DNA from 3 places in the Paenibacillus sp. FSL R5-0473 genome. Region 2 is predicted to be linked to each of the others. Evidence: predicted binding sites of a transcription regulator. Region 2 holds the regulator's gene; each other region holds the start of a gene.
What was found. The regulator Rex, encoded in region 2, represses fermentation and respiration genes when NADH is low (regulators of the CRP and FNR family bind a similar motif). The targets are predictions, from matches to a motif close to TTGTGAAATATTTCACAA.
Positions count from the first base shown of each region.

Region 1: adhE (bifunctional acetaldehyde-CoA/alcohol dehydrogenase) is a predicted target of Rex. The motif match lies at 4,748-4,765, and genes of this name have one in related genera.
Region 3: MKY28_RS10985 (cytochrome ubiquinol oxidase subunit I) is a predicted target of Rex. The motif match lies at 7,322-7,339, and genes of this name have one in related genera.

Region 1 covers NZ_JBBORL010000001.1:1,424,817-1,435,339, forward strand. Annotated here, with positions in the region: gene MKY28_RS06180 (sugar phosphate isomerase/epimerase family protein) at 1-393, shown strand, start outside; gene MKY28_RS06185 (ThuA domain-containing protein) at 418-1,146, shown strand; gene MKY28_RS06190 (winged helix-turn-helix transcriptional regulator) at 1,478-1,774, shown strand; gene MKY28_RS06195 (hypothetical protein) at 1,969-2,700, shown strand; gene MKY28_RS06200 (hypothetical protein) at 2,898-3,611, shown strand; gene MKY28_RS06205 (Crp/Fnr family transcriptional regulator) at 3,699-4,415, opposite strand; gene adhE (bifunctional acetaldehyde-CoA/alcohol dehydrogenase) at 4,846-7,458, shown strand; gene pflB (formate C-acetyltransferase) at 8,097-10,355, shown strand; gene pflA (pyruvate formate-lyase-activating protein) at 10,445-10,523, shown strand, end outside.
Region 2 covers NZ_JBBORL010000001.1:1,655,103-1,665,625, forward strand. Annotated here, with positions in the region: gene panB (3-methyl-2-oxobutanoate hydroxymethyltransferase) at 1-226, shown strand, start outside; partial or broken gene panC (pantoate--beta-alanine ligase) at 223-1,118, shown strand; gene panD (aspartate 1-decarboxylase) at 1,126-1,494, shown strand; gene MKY28_RS07325 (tetratricopeptide repeat protein) at 1,612-2,235, shown strand; gene dinG (ATP-dependent DNA helicase DinG) at 2,378-5,239, shown strand; gene MKY28_RS07335 (redox-sensing transcriptional repressor Rex) at 5,459-6,112, shown strand; gene MKY28_RS07340 (amidohydrolase) at 6,099-7,406, shown strand; gene MKY28_RS07345 (cell wall elongation regulator TseB-like domain-containing protein) at 7,446-7,976, shown strand; gene MKY28_RS07350 (hypothetical protein) at 8,277-8,804, shown strand; gene MKY28_RS07355 (AAA family ATPase) at 8,797-10,299, shown strand; gene MKY28_RS07360 (3-hydroxyacyl-CoA dehydrogenase family protein) at 10,433-10,523, shown strand, end outside.
Region 3 covers NZ_JBBORL010000001.1:2,524,720-2,535,242, reverse strand. Annotated here, with positions in the region: gene MKY28_RS11015 (beta-glucoside-specific PTS transporter subunit IIABC) at 1-1,614, shown strand, start outside; gene MKY28_RS11010 (6-phospho-beta-glucosidase) at 1,643-3,067, shown strand; gene MKY28_RS11005 (MFS transporter) at 3,199-4,389, shown strand; partial or broken gene MKY28_RS11000 (GNAT family N-acetyltransferase) at 4,449-4,619, opposite strand; gene MKY28_RS10995 (LysR family transcriptional regulator) at 4,640-5,521, opposite strand; gene MKY28_RS10990 (MFS transporter) at 5,631-7,022, shown strand; gene MKY28_RS10985 (cytochrome ubiquinol oxidase subunit I) at 7,417-8,781, shown strand; gene MKY28_RS10980 (cytochrome d ubiquinol oxidase subunit II) at 8,781-9,794, shown strand; gene cydD (thiol reductant ABC exporter subunit CydD) at 9,809-10,523, shown strand, end outside.

The DNA of each region.
Region 1 (10,523 bases), 230 kb from region 2:
GGAGCCAATCTGGACCCAAGTCACATGTGGTGGCAAGGTATTGATCCGGTTCAGGCAATTCACATCTTGGGACGTGAAGGGGCTATCCATCACTTCCATGCAAAAGATACAACAATTGATCCGGTAAACGTGAACAAACACGGTGTAACGGATATGCAGGACTATACCAATATGCTGGATCGGGCTTGGCAGTTCCGCTCGGTCGGTTATGGACATGATAACAAGACTTGGGCAGATATTATGAGTGCCTTGCGTCTGGTCGGATATGATTATGTAGTAAGTATTGAGCACGAAGACGGTCTGATGTCGGTTGAAGAAGGATTCTCTAAAGCTGTGCAAAATCTCCAGCAAGTATTAATCGAAGAACCGCTGGGCGATATGTGGTGGGTTTAGAGCTACACTAGGGGGAAATTGAATATGATCAACGTCACCATTTGGAATGAATTTGTCCATGAGAAAATTCACGATGAAGTAAGGGAAGTCTACCCGGATGGTCTGCATCGAGCACTGGCTGACGGACTTGGCGGCGAAGGCTTTGCTATTCGTACAGCTACACTGGATCAGCCTGAACACGGATTAAGTGATGAAGTGCTGAATTCCACAGATGTGCTCATATGGTGGGGACATATGGCACATGATCGCGTAAGCGATGAGATCTCACAGAAGGTTGCGCAGCGAGTGCTGAACGGGATGGGAATGATTGTGCTCCATTCAGGTCATTTCTCCAAACCATTCAAAGCGCTGATGGGAACAAGCTGCGATCTGAAGTGGCGTGTAGCTGACGAGCAGGAAATTGTATGGTGTGTTAACCCATCTCATCCGATTGCGGATGGCATCGAAGGCAAGATTGTATTGGAAAAAGAAGAGATGTACGGTGAATTCTTCGATATTCCAGTACCGGATGAACTGGTGTTTGTGAGCAACTTCCAGGGTGGGGAAGTATTCCGGAGCGGATGTACGTTCCGGCGTGGTGAAGGTAAAATCTTTTATTTCCGACCAGGTCATGAGACATATCCGACCTATTACAAACCGGAAATATTAAGAGTGATCAGCAACGCTGTGAAATGGGCATATCCTGCCCGCAGCTTTAAGCCGGAATTTGGCAAGAGCGAACCTGTAAGACCATTTGGTGGCGTGCTGGTCTAATTCACTAACTCAATCGTGTAATGGAAATTATAAGTTTTATTCAAAAAGAACCCTTCTCCGAGTCATTGATGACTGTGGCAGCTGGGTTCTTTTTGGGTAAGATAGTACTATGGGGAAGTTATACGATATTTCCCATGGTGACGACGTAGCGTGTAATGTATACTGGGATGTATGATCCATTTTGGATGATATGCTTCTAAAATTTAAACTTTTTAGTTGCAGGCGTTTTCTTTGAAGCTTAAATATGTTATTATGAAATATACTAACAAAATGTAAGTTGATTTGAGTGATCTCTAAAGAGGTGATTAATGTGGAAGGTCAAGACTTGCGGATGTGTCCGCGTTTTGAGACGGCGTTTTCTTTTTTGGGCAAGCGCTGGAATGGTTTAATTATTCAAACATTGATGAGTGGTTCGAAGCGATTCAAGGATATCTCCAATCTGATTCCATCCATGAGTGATAAGATGTTATCCGAACGGATGAAAGATCTGGAGAGTGAAGGTATTCTGGTTCGTCACGTCTATCCCGAGACGCCAGTTCGTATTGAATATGAACTGACGGATAAAGGTAGAGCGCTCCAGCCTGTCATGAATCAAATTCAAGACTGGGCTGAGCAGTGGGTTGACTAACGCATAAGCAATATCACCCACTTTTGTTGCATGAATGACATAGACTCCTGATTTCTGTGGAAATCAGGGGTTTTTGTCTTAAGTACTATGTTGTTCGGCGTTTTTCTCTTGGGCTATGCACATGTTGTCATGAGTTGTAGTATAATCTATAGAAAATGGCCACAGACGGCCGGAGCGAAGGAGGCCCACTTGTCATGAGAGAAGAAAGCTTATCCCGTGAAGTACGCTACGGCAAAAAAGATATTGCAGAACTTGAGAGCGCATCCATTCAGGTCCATCTAATTTACAAAAAAGCTGCAGAGTTGTTTAAGCGCACAGCATATTCCCGTTCGGTTAAGGATGATCTTGCCGAAGTGAATACGCATTCTGTGAACAGCGATGGTCCGAAATTAGCTCCGGCGGTGCTGCAAAAATGGATTCAAACGTCCAGGGGCTGGAAGTGTATCGGATGTGAGCTGGGACAACCTGATTCAACGATGTCTCAGATGGAAGAAACTATGCATGCTAAGCAATTGGCTTTAGATGTGGGAGAAGGTCGGTTGGTTGAGGCAGAAATGCTGATTCAGGCGGTTGTCTGGTCTCAATATGAGAAGATTCGAATGTTTGCACCATGGCTTGGTGATGAACCCTTTTATAGCGTGCAGGAGCTGGATGTCATTGCCCGTTACATTGTGCCTACCTATTTCTCGGAACGCCCTTTGCATGAGCAAGGGAAGGTATTTAAGGTCCATCAACAATATGGGCAGATTCCGTTGTATCAGGAGTATGTAGACGCACCTTCATGCTGCGTACAGGTGGATGGTGGATTACTTGAAGGGCGATTGCTGACAGGGGTCTATGTGTCTGAGGAGCAGTTCTTCGGGCTTAATCCATATCTGAAAGATGGAGATGGAGGACGGACATACATGCAGGCTTGTGTCCAATGATAACGTAACCAATGATAACGTAAAAATAATTTAGATTGGAGAGCCTGTGTGCAGGCTCTCTTTCTTGTACAAGCCTTATTTGCAGGCGGTACCCTATAAAAGTAACGGCTTTGACACTTTTTTTTGCCGAAGGTTGTGCCATAATAGAGGTTATGGACAACAGGGTGAATGATTTTACGCAGGGTGGTGTTACCTACATGATGAAGAAAATCCCCGGTTACATAGGTGTATGTTTGCTCCTACTGGCGATCTTGGCTGGTTGTAGTGAGACACAGCCTTCTGAGCAGCCAATTGTCAAAGAGACAGAAACAGCGAATACAATCACAGTGGCTGTAGATGGCAGTACGTTTTTGCCTGATGCAACAAAGTCCATTAAGCGAGATTTTAGTGAGGGTTTGACACTCAAAAAAGCATTACTCAATAGCGGACTGGTTGATTTTACGGCAGATGGCAAGCGGATTCAATCCGTGGGTGAAGTTTCTCTGGATTCTTCGCTGAGCTGGGCTGTCAAATTAAATGGCAAGGATATTGAACAGGAAGATTGGGACATGGAGCTTCATGCCAAAGATGAAGTGATCATTTACGTGAAAGCCGCTGACAGTGGGGGGGATGGCGTTGCATATCAGACAACGTTACTCAAGGTTAGCGGTGGAAACATTATGCCAACCCTTAATCGTCAATATGCCGGCGTCTACGTTCAAGAGTGCACAGTTCGCGATGTGTTGAAGTCCAGCGGCATTGTAAGAATGTCGGAGAACAACAAATTTGTCGTCTCGGTCGAGAATGTCACGCCTCGTATGAATGAGCGTTGGGTCATTATGGTGAATGACAAAGAATTAATGGAAAATGGTCTGGACATGAAATTGAATCCACGTGATGCGGTAAAGCTCGAATTAACCAATGCATCCTAAGTATACCAAGAAGCCCAATCTCTTTTTAGAGAACTGGGCTTTTTTTCATTAAATATATAAACAAGATCCGATCAGCATAGTCAAATATTAAATACGACAGATCTCGTTCGGGCAAAGCTCACAGTGACAGATTCCTTGCAGCATCTTCAGATCTTTGATGACAATCATTCCATTGTCATATTCAATCCCATCTTTCTTACGCAGGTCGCTTAACATGCGGTTTACACTTTCACGAGTGGCTCCAATCATATTGGACAGGTCCGTGTGGGTAATTTTTTTGTGAATAATGACATGCTCTCCATGAGGCTCACCATACGAATTCGACAACCGAATGAGGGTGGAGCAAAGTGCACCCGGTTTGCCATATAACATGAGATCCCGGAATTTGGTCTGTGTCAACCGGTGGTGGATGCCCATCCATTTCATAAAATCGATCGCGAAGTCACAATGCTGGCAGATTAACATTTCCAGGTCTTTATGTTCCAGTACACCGATCTCACTGTCCTCCAATACTTCCGCTGAGAAGCTGTGTTTAGAGCCAAAGAAGGGATCAGCCTGCCCAATCATATCACCGGATTGATACATGTACATGATCAGTTCCTTGCCTTCATCCGTGGATTTGGTGATCTGGGCACGGCCCCGTTTCATATAATAAAGTTTGTCAGAGATGTCGCCTTCCCAGTACAGATGTGTACCTTCCGGATAGGTTCTATCTTTCATGGTAACCAGCAGATGGTTGAAATTTGCTTCCGAGAAACAGTTAGTATTACCGCGCGTTTCCAGTACAGTTGTTAGTTCTCTCATAAGTCTATCTCCCCTTTATGTCCATCGGACGACCTTCTGTAGTAAGCAGTAGCCTCCGAGGTTCGCCGCAAACCGTTGCCGTCCTGATCAGGGTCATCTCGGCCGGGAGGAAGGACGGTACAAATTGCGGTGGTTCAATTTTTAAGTTCAGTATATACCTAATCTTACCGTTTGAGGGGGAAGGAAAGGGGGCAAAAATGACGAAATTTCAAACATTGTGATAAAATTCACTTTTAATGAAGAAGATGAATTTTACAGCTCTATATTTTAAATAGGAAGTGAAAATGGTCGTATGAAGGACACTACAAAACTTAAATTAAATTTGTTATACTTTGTGAAAAAAATCACATAATTAAGTTTATTGTCATGTTACGATGTGAATGTAAACGAGAGAGACAAACTAATACGAACCTTTAGGAGGATGAGGGAGATGGCTGTAAAGAACGAAGTCGCCCCAGCAAAAGAACCGACAGCAGGTCAGTATATTCAAACGTTAATCGACAAAGCGAATAAAGCACACGCCGCATTCATGAAGATGGACCAGAAGCAGATTGACCGGATTGTGCAAGCAATGGCGCTTGCGGGTCTGGATAAACACATGATGCTCGCCAAGATGGCCGTAGAAGAAACAGGCCGCGGAGTGTATGAGGATAAAATCACCAAAAATATATTTGCAACAGAATATGTGTACCACAGCATCAAGTACGATAAAACCGTAGGTGTGATTGAAGATAACGAGTATGAAAGCTTCCAGAAAATTGCGGAGCCGGTCGGCATCATCATGGGTATTACACCAGTTACCAACCCAACATCAACGACGATGTTTAAAGCATTGATTTCCATCAAGACGCGTAACCCAATCATCTTTGGCTTCCACCCATCTGCACAGAATTGTAGCCGGGAAGCTGCCAAAATCCTGCTGGAAGCGGCTGTGAAACATGGTGCACCAGCAGATTGTATTCAATGGATTGATGATCCTTCCATGGATCGTACAAACGAACTGATGAATCACAATGATGTGGCTCTTATTCTGGCAACAGGTGGATCCGGCATGGTACGTGCAGCGTACAGCTGTGGTAAACCTGCACTGGGCGTAGGACCGGGTAACGTACCTTGCTTTATCGAGAAAAGCGCGGATATCAACCAGGCAGTAACGGATTTGATCCTGTCCAAATCTTTCGATAACGGCATGATCTGTGCTTCCGAACAAGCGGTCATCATTGAAGAACCGATCTTCGATCAAGTGAAGAAAAAAATGATTGCAAATGGCTGTTACTTTGTTAACAAAGATGAAGCAGCAAAATTGACAGCAGGTGCGATTAATGCCGAGAAATGTGCGGTGAACCCGGCGATTGTTGGTCAATCTGCGGTGAGCATTGCCAAATTGTGCGGTATTGAAGTTCCAGCAGGCACCAAAATTCTCGTGGCCGAAATTGAAGGGGTAGGTACCAAATTCCCATTGTCGGCTGAGAAATTAAGCCCGGTACTGGCTTGTTACAAAGTTAAAACGGCAGCAGAGGGAATTGAACGTGCAGCAGAAGTGGTTGCTTTTGGCGGCATGGGTCACTCCTCGGTTATCCACTCCACAAATGAAGAAGTGATCGGCAAATTCGCAGATCGTCTGCAAACTGGACGGATTATTGTGAACTCACCATCCACACACGGTGCCATCGGGGATATCTACAACACAAACATGCCGTCATTGACACTGGGCTGCGGATCATACGGACGTAACTCGACTTCTTCCAACGTAACCGCTGTGAACTTAATCAATGTGAAAAGGGTGGCTCGCCGTACCGTGAATATGCAATGGTTCAAAGTGCCGAACAAAGTCTACTTCGAAAAAGGGGCAACGCAGTATCTTGCTAAAATGCCTGACATCACACGTGTGGCCATTATTACGGATGCCATGATGGTGAAACTTGGATATGTTGAAAAGGTAGAACACTATCTGCGTCAACGCCAAATGCCAGTAGCGATCGAAGTATTCTCTGATGTAGAACCCGATCCATCCACAACGACGGTAGATCGCGGAACCGAAATGATGCGCCGCTTCCAACCAGACTGCATTATCGCACTTGGCGGTGGATCACCGATGGATGCTGCCAAAGCCATGTGGTTGTTCTATGAATATCCGGACACGGACTTCAATGATCTGAAACAGAAATTCATGGATATCCGCAAACGGATCTACAAATATCCACGTCTCGGCGTAAAAGCGAAATTTGTAGCGATCCCAACCACATCCGGTACAGGTTCTGAAGTGACATCGTTCGCGGTTATCACAGATAAAAATCAAGGTAACACCAAATATCCATTGGCCGACTATGAGCTGACACCAGACGTAGCGATTGTCGATCCGGAGTTTGTATACTCCCTGCCGAGAACAGCCGTTGCCGATACAGGTATGGACGTACTGACGCATGCGATTGAAGCTTATGTATCTGTTATGGCAAATGATTACACGGATGGACTTGCGATCAAAGCAATCCAACTGGTGTTCCAATACCTGGAGCAATCTGCGCTGCAAGGCGATAAACTGGCACGTGAGAAAATGCATAATGCTTCCACAATTGCAGGTATGGCGTTTGCCAACGCATTCCTGGGCATTAACCACAGCTTGGCGCACAAATGGGGCGGTCAGTATCACACCGCACACGGACGCACCAATGCGATTCTTATGCCACACGTCATTCGTTACAACGCGAAAAAACCGACCAAATTTGCATCGTTCCCGAAATATTCGCACTTTGTAGCGGATGAGCGGTATGCCGAAATTGCCCGCATCTTGGGATTGCCTGCTCGTACGACAGAAGAAGGCGTAACCAGTCTCATCAATGCGATTCGCAAACTGAACAAAACACTGGGTATTGAAGAATCGTTCCAAGAGATCGGATTCGATGCCAAAGACTTTGAAGCACATGTCGATTATCTGGCAGACCGTGCCTTCGAAGACCAATGTACAACCGCCAATCCGAAGTTGCCGCTGGTAACTGAACTGGCTGATGTGTACCGCAACGCTTTCTACGGAAAGTTTGAATAATAAATTTAGAACAAAGCGTGCTTTACGGCAAGAAGATCAGGGTTCCCCGAGAGGGGAGCCCCGATTGCCGTCTTTCACACAATAACGAGAGGGCAGAAAAACAGAAGAGCGAAGCATCTGTTTTTCAGGATTTATTCTAAGATTTGGTTTGCTCCGAGCGTAGAGGAGCAAAAGGGTTCTATAGAGGTTACACGTAATCCGTGATGTGGCTGTTTGAGCCAGATGTTCACACAATAACGGAGTGGGCAGAAAAAACTGAAGAAGCGGAGCGTTCGCCTTTATCCCCGGATTTTCCCCTTTGAAATATAAAATTGAAAAAATCCGGGGATAACAGCGATCGGAAGTTGTTCTGCCCGCGCAGTGGCTAAGTGTGAATTTACAGGGGTCAATGGGACACAGCGCAGGTGGAGTGAGTTAGTTCACTGGCTTTGTGACAAAAATCACAGATGATGAAAGCCCCAAGTCGTATACTGAAAATGTAAGAAAAACATTCATCCCGCGGTTCCGGTTCCCAAGTAGAGAGAACATGTTCCGGTTTATGTGAAACAATTCACATTAATCGCGGCTCTGGGCACACAATGCTACGAATGAAGCAAGATGTTATGTGTCCAGAAATCCAAATTAGTGGAGGGATTACGATGTCGGTGATTGAAAAAGATGTCAAACAACAAACAGGCTGGAGAAACTTTACCAAAGGAACATGGACCAAATCCGTAGATGTGAATGATTTTCTGGCACACAACTTGTCTCCGTATTACGGCGACGAAGCATTTCTCGCAGGTGCAACCCAGAATACCAAAGAATTATGGGAGATCGTATCTGATCTGACCAAAAAAGAACGGGATAACGGCGGTGTCCTTGACGTTGATGTGAACACACCAGGTACTATTATTTCTCACCAACCCGGTTATCTGGATCAATCCAAAGAGCAGATTGTCGGCGTTCAGACCGATGCTCCGTTCAAACGTTCCATTCAACCAACAGGCGGAATTCGCATGATGATTGACGCATGTGAGGCATATGGCTTTGAAATGCCACAGGGCGTCATTGATATATTTACAAACATTCGCAAAACACACAACCAGGGTGTGTTCGATGCTTATACTTCCGACATGCGTGCAGCGCGTAAAGCAGGAATTATTACAGGTCTGCCAGATGCTTACGGCCGTGGCCGGATCATCGGTGACTATCGTCGTGTAGCTTTGTACGGGGTAGACTTCCTGATTCGTAACAAAAAAGGCGAACTGAATGCACTCGAAGTTGATGTTATTGATGAAGATGTCATTCGTCTGCGGGAAGAATTGTCTGAACAGATTCGTGCATTGCAAGAATTGAAACAATTGGGCGATATGCACGGGTTCGATATTTCCTTGCCAGCGACAACAGCAAAAGAAGCGTTCCAATGGTTGTACTTCGGTTATCTCGCTGCGATCAAAGAACAGAACGGTGCTGCGATGTCACTGGGACGTGTATCTTCTTTCCTGGATATCTACATTGAACGTGACCTGCAAGAAGGGATTCTGTCCGAAGAACAGGCTCAGGAATTGGTTGACCATTTTGTAATGAAACTGCGGATCGTCAAATTCCTGCGTACACCGGATTACAACGAACTGTTCAGTGGAGATCCAACATGGGTGACTGAGTCCATCGGTGGTATGTCCGTGAATGGCGAAACACGTGTAACCAAAAACAGTTTCCGTTTCCTGCATACACTGCACAACCTGGGTCCTGCACCAGAACCAAACTTGACTGTTCTCTGGTCAACGAAACTTCCAGAAGCTTTCAAAGATTATTGCAGTAAAGTATCCATCGAAACCAGCTCAATCCAGTATGAAAATGATGATCTGATGCGTCCGATCTACGGTGACGATTACGGTATTGCTTGCTGTGTGTCGGCGATGAAGATCGGGAAACAAATGCAATTCTTCGGCGCTCGTGCCAACCTGGCAAAAGCTCTCCTGTATGCGATCAACGGTGGTCGTGACGAGAAATCCGGAGCACAAGTTGGACCTGAGTATCCTGCCATTACTAGCGAAGTGCTGGATTACAATGAGGTTATGAAACGCTTCAAACCAATGATGGAGTGGCTGGCTAAGCTGTATATGAACACCCTCAACGTCATTCACTACATGCATGATAAATACAGCTATGAGCGTATCGAAATGGCATTGCATGACCGTGACATTGTACGTACGATGGCTTGCGGTATCGCTGGTCTGTCGGTTACAGCAGATTCACTGAGTGCGATCAAATATGCCAAAGTAAAACCAATTCGGAACGAACAAGGCATCGCTGTTGATTTCGAAATCGAAGGAGACTTCCCTTGTTACGGTAACAATGAAGACAGCGTAGACAGCATTGCTGTTGAACTGGTCGAGAACTTCATGGGCATGATTCGCAAGCACAAAGCTTACCGTAACGCAGTTCCAACACAATCCGTTCTGACGATCACTTCCAACGTGGTATATGGTAAGAAAACAGGGACTACACCGGATGGTCGTAAAGCAGGTGAACCATTTGCTCCAGGTGCAAACCCAATGCATGGTCGTGACAAAAAAGGTGCACTGGCATCCCTTGGCTCGGTAGCCAAATTGCCTTATGAACACAGTCTTGACGGGATTTCCAATACCTTCTCCATCGTGCCAAAAGCATTGGGTAAAGAGGAGACTACACGTAAATCCAATCTGACTGCGATGATGGATGGTTACTTCGGTCAAAACGCTCATCACCTGAACGTTAACGTATTTGATCGTCAGCAATTGATTGATGCGATGGATCACCCGGAAAACTATCCACAACTGACTATACGGGTATCCGGATATGCTGTTAACTTCATTAAATTGACTCGTGAACAACAGTTGGATGTCATCAACCGTACGTTCCATGGCTCGATGTAAGTAATTTGCTAGTAGAAGACCGCTAGAGCAAGGTATTCCAAATCATATTAAACGCACAGCGGATGCGGATACAGAAAGGAAGAGGCAGCATGGTTAACGGACATATTCATTCACTCGAAACTTTCGGGACGGTTGACGGCCCAGGCATCCGCTTTGTGCTTTTTATGC
Region 2 (10,523 bases):
GGTATTCCACGATGTGGTTCAATACGCCTCTCCGTATACGCCCAAACGATTTGTCAAAACCTATGGAGATGTGGGTACATTAATCAGAACCAGCATCGAAGCTTACGTGAAAGAAGTGAAAGATCGTTCGTTCCCGGCCGAAGAGCATGTATTCAATGCGGCGGATGGTGTTCTGGATCAACTGTACGGCGGACAACGCAAGGAAAAGGTGGGGAGTAACTCATGAAAGTATTACGGACAATCGCAGAGTTAAGACAGGAACTAAGCTTGAAGCGTCAAGCGATTCGGTCCAGTGCGTCTGTTGTAGGTCTGGTACCGACAATGGGTTATCTTCATCAAGGTCATGCAAGCTTGATGCAGGCAGCCAGACAACAGAGCGATATCGTGGTATTAAGCATATTTGTTAATCCAATTCAATTTGGCCCTAATGAAGATTTTGACAGCTATCCGCGGGATGAAGCCAGAGATGTGGAAACAGCACGCTCACAAGGAGTGGATATCGTATTTATTCCCTCTGTTGAAGAGATGTATCCACAGGCAACGCAAACGACCGTATCTGTCTCAAAACTGACGGAGCGCTTATGTGGCGCTTCACGTCCAGGACATTTTGACGGAGTAACAACTGTAGTCTCCAAGCTGTTTAACATCGTACAGCCACAGCGTGCATTTTTTGGAATGAAAGACGCTCAGCAGGTTGCGGTCATTCAACAGATGGTGAATGATTTGAATATGCCTGTAGAAATTGTACCCTGTCCGATTGTTCGCGAAGAGGATGGCCTTGCCCTCAGTTCACGTAACGTCTATCTTAACCCAGAACAGCGTACACAGGCCTTGGTTCTATCGAAGGCACTACGTGCAGCTCAGGAAGCCGCAGATACAGGTGTAGCTACTCCAGCCGCAGATATCCGTCGGATTCTGCGCGAGCACATTGCAACCTCACCGCTTGCCGTTATCGACTACGCCGAGATTCAGGCTTTTCCAAGTCTGGAGCCGCTCGCAGATCAGGAAGAAGTTCAAGGCCGTGACGATCTGCTCATTGCACTTGCGGTGAAATTCGGAAAAACAAGATTGATTGACAATATAAGGTTGAAAAATAGGAGGTACTGTCCCATGTTTAGAACACTGATGAAATCCAAAATTCACCGGGCTACGGTAACGGAAGCCAACTTGAACTATGTGGGTAGTATTACCATAGATGAAGACTTGATGGAAACATCCGACTTGATGGAAAACGAGAAAGTGCAAATTGTGAACAACAACAATGGTGCACGTCTGGAAACATATGTGATTCCAGGACCACGCGGAAGCGGGGTCATATGTCTTAACGGCGCAGCTGCACGTCTGGTACAGCCTGGAGATAACGTCATTATCATTTCTTACGCCATGATGTCACAAGAAGAGGCAAATACTCACAAACCAACCGTTGTATTTGTAGATGGGCAGAATAAACCTGTACAAACGATGAAACAGGAAGTCCACGCAACAATTATGTAATCGACTGGTAAGGAGAATGAAATCGGCCCTTGAAGCAAAAAATGAGTACAGGTCACTGCACTAATCCATTTTTTCAAGGGTGGGGATGCATCGATGTTCCAGCATGTTTTCGCAGAAATGAACGACATGTTAGATGAAATTATCAAGAGCTATCCTTCCGCTGAAGGCCTGAACAAACAAGAATTGCTGCAAAAGTGGAACTTGCTTAAGCGGATGAGTGACGGAATGCTGGATGAATGGCTGATGTTTGAAGAAAAGATGAGCCAGGTGAGGGAGCGAGAGATGGATAAGCCTGCTTCCCTTGAACCGGAACAGGAAGCTGTTACCGCTCTGCCTGAACTCCATCTGGAATGTTTCAGTCGAGGTCAGGGTTATTTCAAATTACAGATGTATCCGCAGGCGATCATGCAATTCTCCCGGGTTGTGACCGACCATCCGGAGAGTGCATTAACTCGTTTTTACCTGGCGCTGGCGTATCTGAATCTGGAACAAATGGCGGAAGCCGGAACACATTTACAGCAGATCATGTACCTTAAAGGTTCACCTCGCTTGAAAGGGCTTGTGTGTAACGCCCTGGGCTGTATTCAAGTCAAGCTTGCGAATCCCGAAGCTGCATGTTCACTCTTTGCACAGGCCCTTCAGTATGACCCGACATTGACCGAACCACTGTACAACATGGAAGCTTGCAGGTTGAACAGGGGAAAATTGCAATATGCTAATCAGCTGACGACCCTTCATTAAGCGGGAATTCGGCGACAAAAAAACGGTGTTCCCTCCTTTGGCATAGCGGCGGGGACACCGCTTTTTTGTCAGTTAATTTTCAAATCCCCTTTTTTTTGCTATGCTGTAACATAGACTGGAATGGAAGGGACCGTACATTGCAATGAAATTTGCCGTATTGGATTTCGAAACAACCGGCACGCAGTCCGACGGTGAGATTATACAGACCGGACTTGCCATCATAGATCATGACTACAGCATAACTCAAATATATAGTTCTTATGTGAACCCTGGTGTACCGATTCCCCCGTTTATTTCGGGGTTGACGGGTATTACCGATGCAGATGTGGCGGACGCTCCTTCACTCGAAGAGATGATGATGGAGATGGTTCCGCTGCTTAATGATGTGGTGCTTGTTGGACACAACGTCGCTTTTGATTTTCACTTTTTGCAGAATGCTCTTGACCGTTGCGGTTATTTGCCGTTCACTGGCCGCATTCTGGACACGATTGATTTTCTGAAGATCACATTCCCATCACTGGGTTCTTATCAACTCGGTTATGTGTCTTCCGAATTTGGATTTCAACATGATCGCCCTCACCAGGCAGACAGTGATGCACTGGCGACAGCCTATGTGCTACTCAAGTGTCTGGATGAGTTAAAGGAATTACCGCTCATAACGATTCAGCGCCTCAGTGACCTGTTTGCACCAGAAGACAGTGACTTGGGTTGGTTTTTGGACGGAATGCGCAGTGAGAAGGAAGCAGAGCCGATTCAGGACCTGGACGGACATACCTATTATCGTCAGCTTGCTCTTAATGTAAGTGATTGGACCGATATTGGTGCACCACGCGATGAGCGGGAGGCTAACCCCCTCGATGGTGTAAGCTTCGAACAGTTTATGGACCAGGTTCGGGAGAATCTGAAGGATACACTGGATCATTACGAAGAGCGTGAAGCGCAGACTCAGATGTTCAGCAGTGTAAGGCAAGCCTTGGATGAAGAGAAACATCTCTTGATCGAAGCTGGAACGGGTACCGGTAAATCTCTAGGGTATCTGTTGCCTGCTATTTACGAAAGTGTGAAGCAAGAACAGAAAGTTATGGTTAGCACGCATACGATCAATCTGCAGGAGCAATTGAGAGAGCGGGACATTCCGATGCTGACTCAAGTGGTACCGTTCCCGTTTAAGGCTGCTGTATTCAAAGGACGTGGACATTACCTGTGCCTGCGCAAATTTGAACACAAAATCAATAAACGTGAATTCGCCACACCTAAAGAGGATTATTTCACAGCTGCTCAGATGATCGTCTGGCTTACGCAGACCGAAACCGGAGATGATGAGGAACTTAACCTTAGCGGACGCGGAGGGGACTTCTGGGAGACCGTACAGAGTGAATCCGAATCATGTCTGGGAAGATCCTGTCCATGGTTCCGTAAATGCTTCTACCATCGTGCCAAACATGAAGCAGGGTTGTCTGATATCGTAATCACCAATCACTCCAAATTATTTACGGATGTGAAAGCCGCGCATCAGCTGCTGCCAGCCTATGAGAGTCTTGTGATCGATGAGGCACATCATCTGGAGGATGTCGCTGGTAAACATCTTGGAATGCATATGAAATATTTCACCTTGGTTCATACACTGACCCGCCTATTTAAAGACAGTCGTAATGGTCAGCTGCCTATGCTTCGTTCGCAGTTATCCGTGCATGAAAATTCGGTGCAATGGGGCTCCATGGTGGATCAGATGTTCCCGCTCGCTCTTGAAGTTAAGGAGCTGTGGGATCGTATGAGCGATGCCTTGTTTGGTCTGTTGCCTGAACGAAGTGATGCTTCACCGGGAGAGACGGGGCAATTTTCACTGCGTCTGAAAGCATCTCAGAAACCTGCAAAATGGCAGGAGTTGCAGGATCTGGAGAACCAGATCTATGTGACTCTGGGCGATTTGGTTCGCAAAGGGGACAAATTGCTGCTTGAGGTGAAAGAAGATCAGGATGATTATCAATCAGATAGTCTGATCACGGACATTACAGGATTACTGAAAGATCTGACCACATTGAAAGAGAATCTACGGTTCTTCATGCGTATGGATGATGCCAAAACGGTGTACTGGATGGAAGCCAGCGGCCAATTCCGCAGCAAATCTCTCCAGCTGTATGCCGTACCTGTAGATGTGAGTGCACAACTGAAGGATTTATTTTTTGATAAAAAGAAAAGTGTTGTGCTTACATCGGCTACGCTTTCGGTAGATAAGTCATTCCAGTTCATGATTGAACAGCTTGGCTTGCAGGAAGCCGCCGAGAACAATCGGCTATTAACGTCGATGTTGCCATCACCTTTCAACTATCGCGATCAGGCACTTCTGGTGATTCCGCGTGATTTCCCAAGTGTGAAGGGAAGTGTGGGTGATGCGCACTTTGTTAATATGCTGGTGCAATCACTCGCAGAGACGGCAATTGCTACGCGTGGACGCATGATGGTTCTGTTTACTTCATACAAGATGTTGCGACAGGTCTATGATCCGCTGAAGGAGGCACTGTCTGGCAACGACATCTCGTTGCTTGGGCAAGGCGTTGACAGTGGAAGTCGTTCCAAATTGACTCGCAGGTTTCAAGATGCCAAAGCAACGGTACTTCTGGGCACAAGCAGCTTCTGGGAGGGTGTAGATATCCCGGGAGAGGCCCTAACCTGTCTCGCTATTGTTCGACTGCCTTTCCAGCCACCGAATCATCCGTTGGTGGAAGCCAAGAGTGAGTTGCTTCAGGAACAGAAGAAAAATCCGTTCATGAAACTGTCCGTGCCACAAGCGGTCATTCGTTTCAAACAGGGATTTGGCCGATTGGTGCGTACAGCAAAGGACAGAGGAATTGTCATTGTTTATGATACACGGGTGATTGAAGCGTATTATGGTAAATTCTTTTTATATTCATTACCTGGTCCCAAAATGGAGCACATGCTCACGGAGCAAATGGTTCCACGAATTACCGAGTGGTTGGAAAAACCTGCTAATGAACAAAAATAATGGTTGTTTTGTTCGTTATATCATTGCATGACACTATCGTTTGGCGTTAAACTTTATTAGATATTTCCGTATCCGATTAAAGCAGTTGCACGTAAGAACTTATAACCCAAATTACAAGGAGCATTCTGTATAAAATGTCACGTTTATCTTTGAGTTTTATACAGAATGCTCATCTTTTCATCTATTATTTTATCGTGGCCTTGGTAAGGGGGAGCAAGAATGAAATCGGATAAAATTTCGGAAGCGGTGGTACGACGTCTGCCTGTATACTTGCGTTATTTGAACGAGTTGCATCAGCGTGAGGTGGCTACTGTTTCTTCTCAAGAGCTTGGACAGAGGCTGGATCTGAATCCGGCCCAAATTCGTAAAGACCTGGCTTACTTCGGTGATTTTGGTCGTAAAGGGATCGGGTATGATGTATCCTATTTGATCGAGAAAATTCGTCACATTCTCAAAATTGATCAGCAAATTAATGTAGCTCTGGTAGGCGCGGGTAACCTAGGACAGGCCTTGTCCAACTACAACGCATATCTGAAAGACAACATGAAGATTGTTGCAGTATTTGATGCATACGGACCGAAGATTGGTAGTCAAATCAACAGTTTGACGGTAAAACCAATGGATGAATTGACGGAAGCGGTTAAAACGGAAAATATTCGCATCGGAATTATCACGGTTCCGGATACGGAAGCCCAAAATGTAGCCGATCAGCTTATTGAATCAGGAATTGAAGCGATCCTTAATTTTGCACCAACCATTCTAAAAACACCGCCGCATATCCGCATTCACCATGCTGACTTTACAACGGATCTGCTTAGTTTGGCCTATTACTTGGAGACTGGAAAGGACGACGAGGAAGATGACAACAAATAGATGGGTAATTCACAACGGCAAATTTGCCGTTAATGAAGGCGGCACAACATGGAACGTGGTCCACGGATACATGGTTGTTGAGAATGACAAGATTGTGCATATTGGTGAGACATTGCCGGATGAAGACAAAAATTGTACCAAAGTGGATGGAAAAGGACTGTTCTTCCTGCCGGGTCTGATCAATACGCATGGTCATGCAGCGATGTCGTTGCTCAGAGGGCACGGAGACGATCTTGCATTGCAAGTATGGTTGCAGGAAAAAATGTGGCCGATGGAAGCGAAAATGACTTCAGAAGATGTATATTGGGGAACTTCGCTATCAGTGCTTGAAATGTTGAAAGGCGGAACTACAGCGTTCCTGGACATGTACGATCACATGGATCAAGTTGCCAAAGTTGTGGAGCAATCCGGCGTTAGAGCAGCACTGGCACGTGGTGTAATCGGGCTGTGCTCGGAAGAAGAACAATTGCGGAAGCTGGAGGAGTCGGCAGCGTTTGCACGTGAGTGGAATGGACAGGCAGATGGTCGCATTACAACCGTAATCTCGCCACACGCCCCATATACATGCCCTCCTGACTACATAGAGAAGCTTGTGCAGGTCGCGAACGACCTAAACCTTCCCCTTCATACACATATGTCGGAAACGCTTCGTGAAGTCGAGCAGAACGTGGCTGATTATGGACTGCGTCCTGTGGCACATCTGGAGAAACTGGGCTTTTTCTCTCGTCCATCCCTGGTTGCACATGCGGTGCATCTGAATGACGAAGAGATTGAGATTCTGGCCCGCCATGATGTGGCTGTATCCCATAACCCGGGAAGTAATCTGAAACTCGCTTCCGGTGTTGCGCGGGTACCTGCGTTGCTGAAAGCTGGAGTTACCGTGTCACTCGGAACAGACGGACCGGCAAGCAACAACAACCTGGATATGTTCGAGGAAATGAGACTGGCTGCATTGATTCACAAAGGTGTATCTGGTGACCCGACGGCAGTGCCAGCAGGCGAAGCGTTATTACTCGGAACGTCATACGGTGCCAAATCTATCTTCTTGAACAATACCGGAGCACTCCAGGTTGGCATGAAGGCTGACTTTATCGCCTTGGACATTGAACAGGCACATTTCTATCCACATACAGACCTGATCTCACATACGATCTACTCGGCTTCTGCCAAAGATGTTGAGCACGTATGGGTGGATGGAAAACAAGTGGTGAAACATGGCGAATGTCTGACGCTGGATGAAGAACGCATTTTGCGTGAGTCTCAATTGGCATTTGATGGTCTGCTTGCTCGTTAATTGCAGGACAGAGCATCATAGGGAAAGGAAGTTCGGCTTTTGAAGAAAAAAAAGAAGTGGATATGGATTTCGCTGCTTGCACTGGTTCTGATTCTGTTTGGACTTCAGCGTTATTACGTCCATGTCACGCAGGACCAACGCAAGGAAGAAGCGCTCGCCATACAAGCAGCACAGGAGAAACTGGGCATTACATCCTATGATGAATTGCGCAAGTACATCTGGGGAGACAAAGAAGGCTCTGACAACATCTACTGGACCCTGATCGGCAAAAACAAGGATAACCAGGATGTTATGGTCTGGGTTAAATTCGATGCAAACAATCAACCGGTTAAGGGTGCAAACGCTGTACACAGTGAGCTGCTGCAGAATGGCATGTCCGAAGCGCAGATACGCAATCGCTTCAGTTCTGAAGTTCCTGCCGGTGAGATTAAACGAATCATGCCCGGAGTTGTGAATGGAATATATGTGTGGCAAGTGTATTATAAAGACGGTACGCATAACCACTATCGCTTTTATCGTTTTAGCAACGGAGAACAGGTGGACCTGGTCTACACACTCCCGAACAGCTAGAACAAATAGAGTGACATAACTAGAGAATTAAAGAAATGAAAGAACCGGCAGACGGATATCCGACTGAACCGGTTCTTTGTGTTGCCTGTAAATATATTTGATTTAAATAGTTAAAATTAATAATTTATTCATATTTTCGCCTTCGAAATTGTATATACGATGTGATATACTCAGATATGTACTCAAAGTTACATTCAAAACAAATAAACCTGTCGAAATTATCGCAGGAGTCAATGTTCAAATATTCGTATATACCAATAAGCCAGTAGGTTGGGCCAAATTCTGGGAGGGGTAATTCACTTGAAGCTAAAAGTATTGCCTATTGCTATAACTGCCGTCATTTCAGCCGTTGTGTTGTTTGGAGGTTGGTTTGTATATCGTCAGGTGGCTGTGCAGAATCCGATTGAGAAAATGGTAACCCAGTACGATGGAGTCAATGACGTTCAATTAACTATTAACCGCAATGACGTACAATTGAAACTTGATCTGCAACCTGATGTTGATTTGGGCAGACTGGTACAATATATTCACAAAGAAGGACAGACCCTGATTGGAACACGCTCACTAAAGTTGGATGTTGTGGATCATTCCAGTGAAGCACTGGAAAGTTGGTGGGGTGATGCGATGTTCACCGTAGCTCAGGCGATGGAGAACAAGCAATACACCGAGATTACACCAACGTTGTCAAAGATGGCGACGAATGGAATTAAGGTAAATACAGCGATGGATGACAACAATGTATATGTCAGTCTCAGAGACGGAGATGCCAGCAAGTTTATTATTCTGCCGCGTGTGCCCGGTCAGATAGGAGTGTGGCCTAATGCCTAAGTGGACAAAAGAAGTTGCCATCGGATTTTTTCCCGTATTGATTATTTTCCTTGCTTTTACTGGTGTTAATATTGTTCCGATCCTGATTGCAGCAGTGCTTGTCGGAGCTTTGCTGTTCATGATGCAAATGCGTGGCGGGATTACAGTAGGCGCTGCACAGGAACGTAAACGGAAGAAAAAAGGACCTTCCAAGCTTACTTTTGAAGAAATTGGTGGACAGGACAGTGCTAAGCAGGAATTGCGTGAAGCGCTTGACTTTCTCATCAAACATGAAGAAATCCGGAAGTTCGGGATTCGCCCGTTAAAAGGGATCTTGCTGACGGGCCCTCCAGGGACAGGGAAAACGTTGATGGCCAAGGCTGCTGCCCATTACACCGATTCTATTTTTGTAGCAGCATCGGGTAGTGAGTTCGTGGAAATGTATGTTGGTGTGGGTGCCAGCAGAATTCGGGATTTGTTCAAGGACGCGAGAACCCGTGCCACCAAGGAAAATAAGGAAAACGCTATTATCTTTATCGATGAAATCGATGTCATCGGGGGGAAACGTGAGGGTGGTCAACAGCGTGAATATGATCAGACCCTCAATCAGCTCCTGACGGAAATGGATGGAATCTATTCTTCCGATACGCCAAGAATTCTGGTTATCGCTGCAACGAACCGTAAAGAGATGCTGGATAGCGCCCTGACGCGACCGGGACGTTTTGACCGCCACATTCAAGTGGACTTGCCTGACAAAAAGGGCAGAAAGCATATTCTGGAACTGCATGCAATGAACAAACCTCTGTTGAAGGAAGTTAATCTGGAGAAAACAGCGGAAGAATCATATGGTTTCTCCGGTGCACAGCTCGAAAGTGTGATGAACGAAGCAGCAATATACGCCATGAGAGACGGGCTGTTAAACATTGAACAGCGGCATTTGTCCCTGGCTATTGATAAAGTCATGATGGGTGAGAAGACAGACCGTGAGTCCAGCGTGGAAGAGAAGAAAAGGGTCGCCATTCATGAGTTGGGACATGCCATTATGGCTGAACTCGTTCGTCCAGGCAGTGTTAGTCAGGTGGCACTTAGTCCGCGTGGTCAGGCGCTGGGATATGTACGTCATAACCCGCAACAGGAACAGTTCCTCTATACGAAGCGCTTTCTGGAAGAGCAGATCATGATTGCACTCGGAGGAGCAGCTGCGGAGGAAATGTACTACGGTGGTCGTTCCACGGGTTCACGCAATGACTTTGATCAGGCAACCAATGTTGTACAGACGATGATGGCTTCGGGGTTGACTTCACTTGGGATTGTGAACATGGATATGGTCACAACCGAGGAACTGATGCGAGAGAATAAATTAATTCTGCAAGAACTGATGGAGCAGACAAAGCGGTTGCTTGAAGAACAACGGACAATTTTCGACAATTCACTCGACATTTTGATTCGTGAGGAAGTTTTATCTGGCGAGCAATTTCGTTGTCAATTTCGTGACAGTGCCCTTCTACCAGCATAATTTATTTATGCTGGTTATTTTTTTTTACATTTCACTCGTGCTAAGATATTATTATATGTTGGGTCGAAATTTGTAATTTTCGGCGAACAGGGTACAATAGAGAAATAGAGAACCGAAAGGATGGAGCAGAACCATGTTTTTCAAAAAAATAGGAGTTGTCGGCGGCGGTACGATGGGGCAAGGTATTTCCCAGATGCTCGCAGCCAAAGGACTTGATGTGCTTC
Region 3 (10,523 bases), 870 kb from region 2:
ACTCAAGCTAGGAAAGTTAGTATTTTGGGGAAATTAATCGATTTCGTCTCGGGGACATTTAGTCCGATTGTTCCTGCTATAGCTGGGGCTGGTATGATCAAGGCATTACTCGCTCTACTTATTTTGTTCAACTGGATTTCAAAAGATTCCCAAACCTACTATGTCGTAAGTCTTATGTCAGATGCTATTTTCTACTTTTTACCATTCTTGTTGGCGTTTTCAGCTGCAAACAAACTAAAATGCAGTCCTGTCTTAGCACTCGTTTTAGCCGGTGTTTTACTCCATCCCAACTTGACACAATTGCGTTTGGATGGGACTGACGTAAGTGTTTTTGGAATCCCGCTAACTCTTGTATCTTATAGTTCTTCTGTAGTTCCAATTCTCTTAATCGTTTGGTCTCAATCATATATTGAATCGTTGTTTAAAAGGATCATTCCGAATGCAGTGAAAGTTATTTTTGTTCCCATGTGCACTATTTTAGTAACGGGAATTTTGGCCTTAACCGTATTGGGACCACTGGGGTCATTTTTCGGAACGTATTTAGCGATGGGCTTTGACTTCTTGGCCGCACATGGTAGCTGGCTGGTTATTTTCCTGGTTGCAACCTTCTGGCCAATACTGGTTATGTTTGGGCTGCACCATAATATTGTTCCTCTATCCATTGCTCAAATCACCACATCAGGTTATGAGAATATCCTCGGTCCTGGAGCGATGATCAATTGTATAGGTCAAGGTGTTGCGGCATTAGTTGTAGGGATGAGAACCAAGGATAAAGCATTAAAACAAATTTCTGCTTCCAGTGGGATCACCGCGTTGATGGGAATCACGGAACCAGCTCTTTACGGCGTAAATTTACCGAAGAGATACCCACTTGTCGCGGGTATGATTGGAGCTGCTAGTGGGGGACTCTTTGCAGGGCTAATGGATGTTTCTCGTTACGCAACAGGCGCTTCAGGAATCCCGGCGATTCCTCTGTACATTGGTGAAAATATCTGGAATCTATATAACATTTTGATCGCACTTGTTATAACAACTGTCGTAACTGCTGTACTTACCTATTTGCTCAGTTTGAAATATGAAAAAGATGCACCTTCACAGAACACTGTTTCAAATGCGAACGAAGGGAGTGGGGTTGCGGATGAAGTCATTACAATTAAAGATTCTGTTATTGCAACTCCGCTTAAAGGTCAGCTTATTCAACTTCAGGATGTACAAGATGCAGCGTTTGCCTCAGAGGCAATGGGTAAAGGAATTGCTATTGAACCTAGCGAGGGGAAAGTCATTGCTCCATTTGATGGCATGATTGTGTCCCTATTTCCTAAGAAACATGCTATTGGACTATTATCCGATGAAGGAGTCGAAATTCTTATTCATGTCGGCTTAAATACGGTAAAGTTGAACGGAAAATATTTTGAGGCTTTCGTGGAAGAAGGTCAGAGAATCACAAAAGGACAGACCTTGCTGACTTTTGATCTGGACAAAATCAGACAAGAAGGATATGTCACTCAAACGCCCGTTATTGTAACCAATTCGTATAGTTACTCGGATGTGATCGCAGAGACTAGTCCCCAAAATATTGATTTTAACAATACATTGTTGGTTGTCAAAGCTTAACAAAACTACAGGTTAGGAGTGTGTTTTAATGACTTTAAGAAAAGACTTTTTGTGGGGTGGGGCAGTTGCTGCTAACCAATGTGAAGGTGGATATGCCGAAGGCAATAAGGGACTATCCACAGTTGATGTAATCCCGGCAGGGAAAGATCGTGTTCCTGTCATGCGAGGACAGTTAAAAATGTTGGAGTGTGATCAAGAACATTTTTATCCGAGTCATGAGGCTATTGATTTTTATCATCGGTATAAACAAGACATTGCTTTATTTGCAGAAATGGGCTTTACGTGTTTCCGTTTATCTTTGGCATGGACTCGGATCTACCCTAATGGAGATGACGAGTTACCCAACGAAGAGGGTTTGAAATTCTATGAAAATGTATTTGATGAATGTTTGAAGTATGGCATTGAGCCGTTAGTCACCATTACCCATTTTGATGTCCCTATTCATTTGGTGAAAACTATTGGATCGTGGAGAAGTCGAAAAATGGTGGATTATTATGAGAGACTGTGTGAAACGATCTTCACCCGTTATAAAGATAAAGTGAAGTATTGGCTTACCTTTAATGAAATTAACATGCTGTTGCATCTACCTTTTGGTAGCTCAGGCCTAGTGTTTGAAGAAGGTGAGAATGAGGATGCTGTGAAGTATCAGGCGGCTCATCATCAATTGATCGCAAGTGCAAAAGCAACTGAAATTGCGCGTAGAATTAACCCGGAAATTAAGATTGGCTGTATGTTAGCAGGTGCCAACACTTACCCGTATACATGTGCACCAGATGATGTCTGGAAAGCCATGACAAGAGATCGCGAGCACTACTTCTTCGTCGATGTACAGTCCCGAGGAGAATACCCAAACTATGCCAAGAAAATGTTAGAACGAATGAATATTAATTTAGCCATGGAAGACGGGGACGAGGAATGTTTGAAAAATAATACGGTTGATTTCGTTTCGTTCAGTTATTATGGTTCACGATTAACCAGTGCAGACCCGGAAGTAAACACACAAACGGCAGCTAACCTGTTTCCGACACTGCGCAATCCTCATTTGAAAACGAGTGAATGGGGATGGCAAATCGATCCTGAAGGTCTAAGAATTACAATGAATTCCTTGTATGACCGATATCAAAAGCCACTATTCATCGTTGAAAATGGCTTAGGAGCGATAGATACTCCTGATGAGACGGGATATATTGCGGATGATTATAGAATCGAGTATCTGCGTCAACACATCCAAGCTTTCATTACAGCAGTGGAAGAAGATGGCGTAGAGTTGTTGGGTTACACGTCCTGGGGTTGCATTGATTTAGTAAGCTCAAGTTCTGGAGAGATGAGTAAACGATACGGTTTTATACATGTCGACAAAGATGACGCTGGAAATGGTACGTTGAAACGCAGCAAGAAAAAATCCTTTGAATGGTTCAAAAAAGTTATTCAAAGTAACGGCAAAGAACTCTAATCGACTGAGCAGTAACGCATGAAGTCAGCGACTTATGCGTTACTGCTTTATCCATTTATCGCAGCATCTAGGCTAACTACTGGCCATATGGAGCAAAAACAAACATTAGGAGTTGGTTTTTTATAATATACATGGAGAAGCTTAAAACATATTCGTTATTGTCCGTTGCGTTATTAATTTCTTCAGGTCCAGTGATTGCCGCTAACATTCCTGCAATAACCAATGATTTTCCAGAGATATCGGTAACACATGTAGGATTATTAACGACCATACCTTCATTATTTGTCATTCTTGGTGTGTTAATTGCTAATCGACTTGAACTTCTTATTGGGAAGAAAGCAACTATACTAACTGGATTAGGGCTTGTTCTCATTGCGGGAGTATTCCCTGCATTGTATCATGACCTTTTTTCGTTGCTGTTCATTTCTCGCTGTTTGTTTGGGTTAGGTGTAGGTTTATTTAACCGGCTCATCATTCAGATGATCAGTGATATGTATCATAAAAATCCAGGTAAACAAGCAACCGTAATTGGCTTAGAAAGTGCCTTTGAGGGATTAGGAGGCATTTGTCTAACACTACTCGTTGGTCAACTATTGAAAATGGGCTGGCACACATCATTTTATGTCTACGCCCTGGCACTTCCTATTTTCATCGCGTTCCTGATTTTCGTTCCTTCTGATAAAAAAGAGCTTAATAGAAGAGAAGAGGTCACCACGAATCCAAGCCATACAAATAATAAAAAAGCCCTTCAAGTCATGATTGGCTATGGTCTCTTATTATTTGTAATAGTAGCTATTTTCATCAATTATAATTTACAGATTACTCCTTTGATTTTGGAAAAAAATATCGGAACTGCGACAAATGGAAGCAACATGATTGCATTTATAGGTTTGGGAGCTTTTGTTGCCGGCTTTTCTTTTGGGAAAGTATACATTACACTCGGTAACTATATCGTTCCATTATCGATTCTGTTACTTGGAAGCTCGATGTTCGTTACGACGATCTCGCAAAGTATTATTCTTACTACCGTGTGCTCAATGATCATCGGGTTTTCATTCCGCTGTATAATGCCCTATTTATTGCATACTTTTGCACAACAAATCGCCAAAATGGCAAAGCTGGGTACGACCATTGTTCTGATCGCGTATAACTTGGGAGCCACACTTTCACCCTATGAAGGAAGGTTAATTACGCAATTATTACGACTAGATACAGTGCAATCATTAGTCTCAAGTAATGCAATGATTCTATTATGGATTTCAGCAGTTAGTTTGGGAGTAGTAACCCTTCATCGCAAAAAGAAGAATATTCAACAAACATAGAAAACAGGGAACTTCTTGATATGGAGTTCCCTTGTTTTAGAGTGAGTTGTATGAACTTTTTAAATAGAATTTTTGTAATACACCAAGTGATCAGTCCATTCATTATTCTCGTGTATAAACCCTTTACGTAGACATTCAAATTCCATACCAACACTCTCTGCCAGTTTCATGGAAGGGGTGTTATCCACATTAATATGAGCTTTTATGCGGTGAAATTTCAGATGTTCGAATGGACTCCTCTGGATTGAATTTATGCTCGTGGCATAGCATTGAAATAGTCCATAACTACGCTGCGAAACTCTAAAGCGGCTTTTGAAATATACCTGTTTTTGTGCGAAAGTAAAGCGATTTTCCGAACGAGTTGGTGCTCCTCTACCTGAAGATATCTAATGCGCTCGTGCGGGTTTCTGGCTGTGCTAGGTATAAAAGCGAGACCGATCTCCGCCTCCACAAGGGCGGTTAATCTTGCAGGCTCATCACCTTCATATACATACTTCGGTAGGAAACCAGCGGATTGACATACGGAATCTACCATATCACGAACCCCATACCCTTGCTTCACCCCAACAAACCACTCGTCCTTAAGCTCGGATAATTGAATGCTGCTTCGGTCTGCATATCGATGACCCATAGGAACAGCGACTACAATCGGGTCGTCATATAGTATCTGACATTCGATATCGTCACCTTCAATCGGAGGGGAGGAGAGACAAAAGTCTACCTCGCCCCGATGCAGAAGTCTGGACATGTTTTCTAACGAGACCATTTGCACATGGAACTGAATATCCGGCTTGTTTTTCCGGAATTCCCGCAGTATACCTGGCAATGTGCTCACCGTAGTCACTGCCAATTGCAGTGTACCCTGATCCGGATTGGAGAGGTCAGCAATTTCCCGCTTTCCTTGTTCCAATTCAAATAAGGCTTTTTCAGTTCGCTGAAGAAATGTTCTTCCAAAGTCGTTTAGTCGCAGCTTTCTCCCGATTCGATCAAATAAAGGGACTCCAAGGTCGTCCTCTAATCGTTGTATCGTTTTGCTCAGGGAGGATTGCGTGACATGCAGCTTTCCCGCAGCTTCCGTAACATGTTCGCATCGGGCCACCGTCAGGAAATATTTTAGTTGAAGAAGCTCCATTTGCACCACTCCTTCATTCCTTCTAGTTCATCAAATCATAACATATAATGCGTTGGAATAAATGAATACGTTCAAGTAAGATAACAACAGAAGAGAGAGAGGTGCACCAATGAACGTTCGAAATAAAGGATTGATGTTAGCTGTTGGACTCGGAATTATGTTGAATCCGTTGAATTCCTCCATGATTTCGGTGGCAATTTCCAGGCTACAACAAGTGTATCAACTTAATTTTACAGCCGTTTCGTGGATTATTTTATCATTTTACATTGCCAGTGCTGTCGCTCAACCCGTCATGGGCAAGTGTAGTGATTTGTTTGGCCGCAGGAAGATCTTCCTCATGGGTCTTGTTATTGTTTTTGTATCGTCCATGTTAGCTCCGTGGTCTCCCAGTTTTTCGTGGCTCATCGTATTCCGGATTGTTCAATCAATTGGCACAAGCATGATGGTGGCCGTCGGAATGGCGATTGTCAGAATGAACGTGACTGAAAAACAAGCCTCCGCCTTGTCCACCTTGGCTATATTCCTTTCTGGAGCGGCTGCAATTGGACCTTTTATTGGTGGAGTATTGATTCATTGGTGGGACTGGCACAGCATATTCTTCGTTAATATTCCGTTTGTCTTGGCGAGTTTTTGGTTCGCCTGGCAAACAATCCCGAAGGACGAGCAATCTTCGTCTATCTCTGATCACATGTCCATTCGGCAATGGCTTGCGTTAATTGACGCACCAGGTATCCTGATGTTTACGGTAGCTTTGGTGACTCTGCTCATCGGTTTACTTTCAGTAAATTCCACAGGAGATATTTCAACATGGCATCTGCTGACAGGGGGGATCGGGTTAATCGCACTCGTCATGTTCTTCCGACATGAATTAAAAGCAGCCACGCCTTTTATCCCTCTGCGAACGTTTGCCTCATATCCCGAGATGACTTGGGTGAATGTGCAATACATGCTGGTGAACATCCTGTTTTACGCACTTTTTTTTGGAGTTCCTACGTATTTGAAGCAGGTACGACATCTCAACGAAGTTCATACAGGAATGAGTATGCTAGCTTTGGGGTTATGTTCAGTCATTATTGCTCCGATCGCAGGGCGCTGGATTGACGGATCAGGATCACGGCCAGCTCTGATCGTATCCGCTTCTTTAATGACATTTGGCTCTATATTAATCGTTGTTATGAATGAAACTTCTCCAATCTTCATAATCATTGTTGCCTTAGCTTTATTTGGCATAAGTAACGGCCTAAACGCGGTCGGTATGCAAGCAGCACTGTTTAAAAGCACACCGAAAGAAATGATTGGAGTGGCATCGGGTATTTTTAATACATCACGCTACCTGGGGACCATTTTATCGTCGTTATTGATTGGAATTGTTATGGGGGATACATTCAATGTGACAGGATTTCAGATGCTTGGAATCATCCTTACGGTATTAGCTGCATCACTGATCATCATGAGCGTACGTCGCGAGGCAGGTGCGGTGAGTCCGGAGAAAGTAAAATAGAGAATCTTCCGTGCAATAACACGTTTACACCCAATGAATCAATAGCTCCATTGGGTGTATTTTTTGATTTTCACCAAGTTGTCAGAAAGAGTTGATCCTTTCTTGAACGTTTAGGGTAGAAGACGTGTCTTTGATTGAATTAGGTAAAAATAAAGATATAATAATTTTGATTAATAGGTTTCGTTAGTACTTTAAGTGCATCGATATCAGATTTTAATAGGCATCCAATGCTTCTTATTATCGGGGGCCTACAGGAGTAAACGCATTATAGGTGTGGCAAGATATCGTCATACCTAACTTTGTGAAATTTTTCGCAACTCTGCATTGAGCTTGGCCAAATCTGATATTGAATGTTTCTAAATTGAACAGAGTTTGAAAGGAGGCAACACAAAGAATGGCTATTGATACGGTTTTATGGAGCAGGCTGGTGACTGGTTTGACGCTCGGGTTCCACGTGATTTTTGCAACGCTTGGTGTCGGCGTACCTTTGATGATTGCTATTGCAGAGTTCATCGGCATTCGGAAGAAGGATCACCATTACATACTTATGGCAAAGAGGTGGTCCAGAGGGTTTGTCATTTCTGTGGCTGTTGGTGTTGTGACAGGTACAGCGATATCACTGCAGTTGGCCCTGGTATGGCCGAATTTTATGAAGCTGGCCGGGAATGTCATTGCACTGCCACTATTTATGGAAGTATTTGCATTCTTTTTTGAAGCAATATTCCTGGGCATTTATCTGTACACGTGGGATCGGTTCAAAAATCCGTATATCCACTGGTTGCTGACTATTCCGATTGTCGCCGGGGCAGGCATGTCTGCTGTTTTTATTACAACAGTGAACGGATTCATGAACCAGCCTGAAGGTTTTGTCATGGAAGCAGGTCAATTCATGGCAGTGAACCCCGTGCAAGCGATGCTGAATACAGCGACGTTCTCCAAAGTGTTCCATGTATTAAGCTCGGCTTATCTGACAGGAGCTGCTCTGTTAGCAGGAATAGCAGCCTTTGCGATGCTGAGAAAAGGAGTGTCGGCCTACCACAAAAAAGGCTTGAATCTCATGATGGCCGTTGTGCTGGTATTCAGTTTGTTAAATTCTTTAGCTGGAGATGTGTCTGCCAAGTTTTTGGCTGAGCATCAGCCGGAGAAGCTCGCAGCTGCCGAGTGGCATTTCGAGACGGAAAGCGGCGCGGATTTGATTTTTTTGGGATGGCTGAATGCAGAACATGAAATTATAGGCGCGCTTCATTTGCCGAAACTGCTCAGTTTCCTTGCCTTTGGAGACTTTAACGCCGAGGTAACCGGGCTGAACGAATTTCCACCAGATGAACACCCGCCCTTACTTGTGCATTATTTATTTGATCTAATGGCTGGTGTTGGATTCGCTCTGCTTGCTATATCAAGTCTGTACTTCCTGTTTGTATTCTGGAAGAAACGTAATCAGTTTAACAAGTGGATGCTTCGTATGGTTGCACTGAGTGCACCGCTTGCTTTTCTGGCCGTTGAGATGGGTTGGTTCTATGCAGAGATCGGGCGGCAACCATGGATCATCCGAGGTTATATGCGGGTAGAAGAGGCCGCTACTTCTTCACCAAGTGTGAGAATTTTATTTTTCGTCTTCTTGCTTCTCTACATCCTGCTAGGCGTTATGTGTGTCGTCGTACTGAGACGGTTGTTCAATAACAATCCTGCTGAACTCGAGATGGAGAAATGGTTGAAGGAGAAGCATGATCAATCAGCCAAGAAAGGGGATCAGGCCTGATGAGTTATGAATTAATTGGTATTTCGGTACTCTGGCTGTTCTTGTACGGCTATCTTATTGTAGCTTCCATTGATTTTGGAGCAGGTTTCTTTGCCTTTTATGCACGCCTGACAAAGCAGGATCATCTGATTAATCGTCTGATCTCCCGTTATCTATCACCTGTCTGGGAGATCACCAATGTATTCTTTGTCTTTTTCTATATTGGCATCGTTGGATTTTTCCCGGACACGGCCTATTATTATGGCTCCGCGCTGCTTGTTCCAGGAAGTATTGCCGTCATTTTACTTGCCATTCGTGGGTCGTTCTATGCTTTCGAAAATTATGGTTCCAAAAAAAGTATCGTGTATTTGTTCTTATATGGAGCTACAGGGTTGCTTATTCCAGCGTCATTGTCAGTGGCACTGACCCTGTCTGAAGGTGGCTTTATTTTGAAGCAGGGAGATACCGTTTCCCTGGATTACTGGGCACTATTTACGAATCCATTATCGTGGAGCATCGTTGGACTGGCGATCGTGTCCGTATTGTTCATTAGTGGGTCATTTCTCACATTTTACGCTTCTCGCGCAGAGGACCATTCGGCATTGAAGCTGATGCGGAACTATGCTTTGTTCTGGAGCACACCGACCATTATTCTCGCGCTGACTGCATTTATATATTTGGGTCAACACAATGAGCGTCATTTTCAAAATATGATGGATTTATGGTGGCTGCTGGCGCTTTCCGTTGCGTTTTTCATGATTGCCATGTGGCTGTTATATAACGGACGCCGTTATGGTTTAGCTTTTATATGCATCATGCTGCAATTTCTCACAGCCTTTTTCGCCTACGGAATTGGTCAATATCCTTACATTCTTGATCCATTCATCACCATTCAGAGTAGCGCGACACCACCAGCGATGGGTTTTGCACTCGTCGTTGTGTTTATCGGTGGTCTGTGCCTGTTAATTCCTTCTCTTATTCTGGTCTTCAAACTGTTCCTGTTTGATGCGGATTATGTGAAAGGGAAAAAATAAAGGAGGAGCGTTCAATGAAAAGGAGAGGCAAATCCAATCTGATCTCGCAGCAAATGTCTTTACAACGAAAAAACAGACTTCTCCTTGCGATCATTTCGCTGGCCCTTGGTGTAGCTATTATAAGCCAGGCCACCTTGGTGGCTGAAGCAGTCCAGCGAATCTTTGTAGAGAAAGCTTCCTTTTCATCAGTGATCCTGTTGCTTGTCCTATTATTGGCTGTTATGGCCGTACGCTCACTGTTGTCGTATGGTAATGGGAAAGTGGGCTTGCATATGGCAGCACGCGCCAAGACAAATATGCGAGCATCTGTGTTGCAGAACCTGACCCGCGCTTCCATGCCTTCAACCCTGAGTGGACAGACGGGAGGAAAGGTCAGTGTTGCTTTGGATGCTGTGGATGAGGCCGACAGTTATTTCAGTCAGTACATGCCGCGTATGATGGAAGCTGCGATGATCCCGATTCTGATTCTGGTTGTTACGTTTACGCAGCACTCTAACACAGGCTGGATTATGTTGTTTACGGCACCGTTTATCCCGCTGTTCATGATCTTGGTTGGGCTCAAGACAAAGAACAAATCAGAAGAAAAATACGCGCAACTGGCTGAGTTTTCCGGTACATTTCTGGATTCGCTTCAAGGGCTGGTTACGTTGAAAATATTCGGACGGGCTAAACGTCAACAGCAGGAGATTGAACGCAGCAGTCTGGGGTATCGTGATGCCACCATGGGCA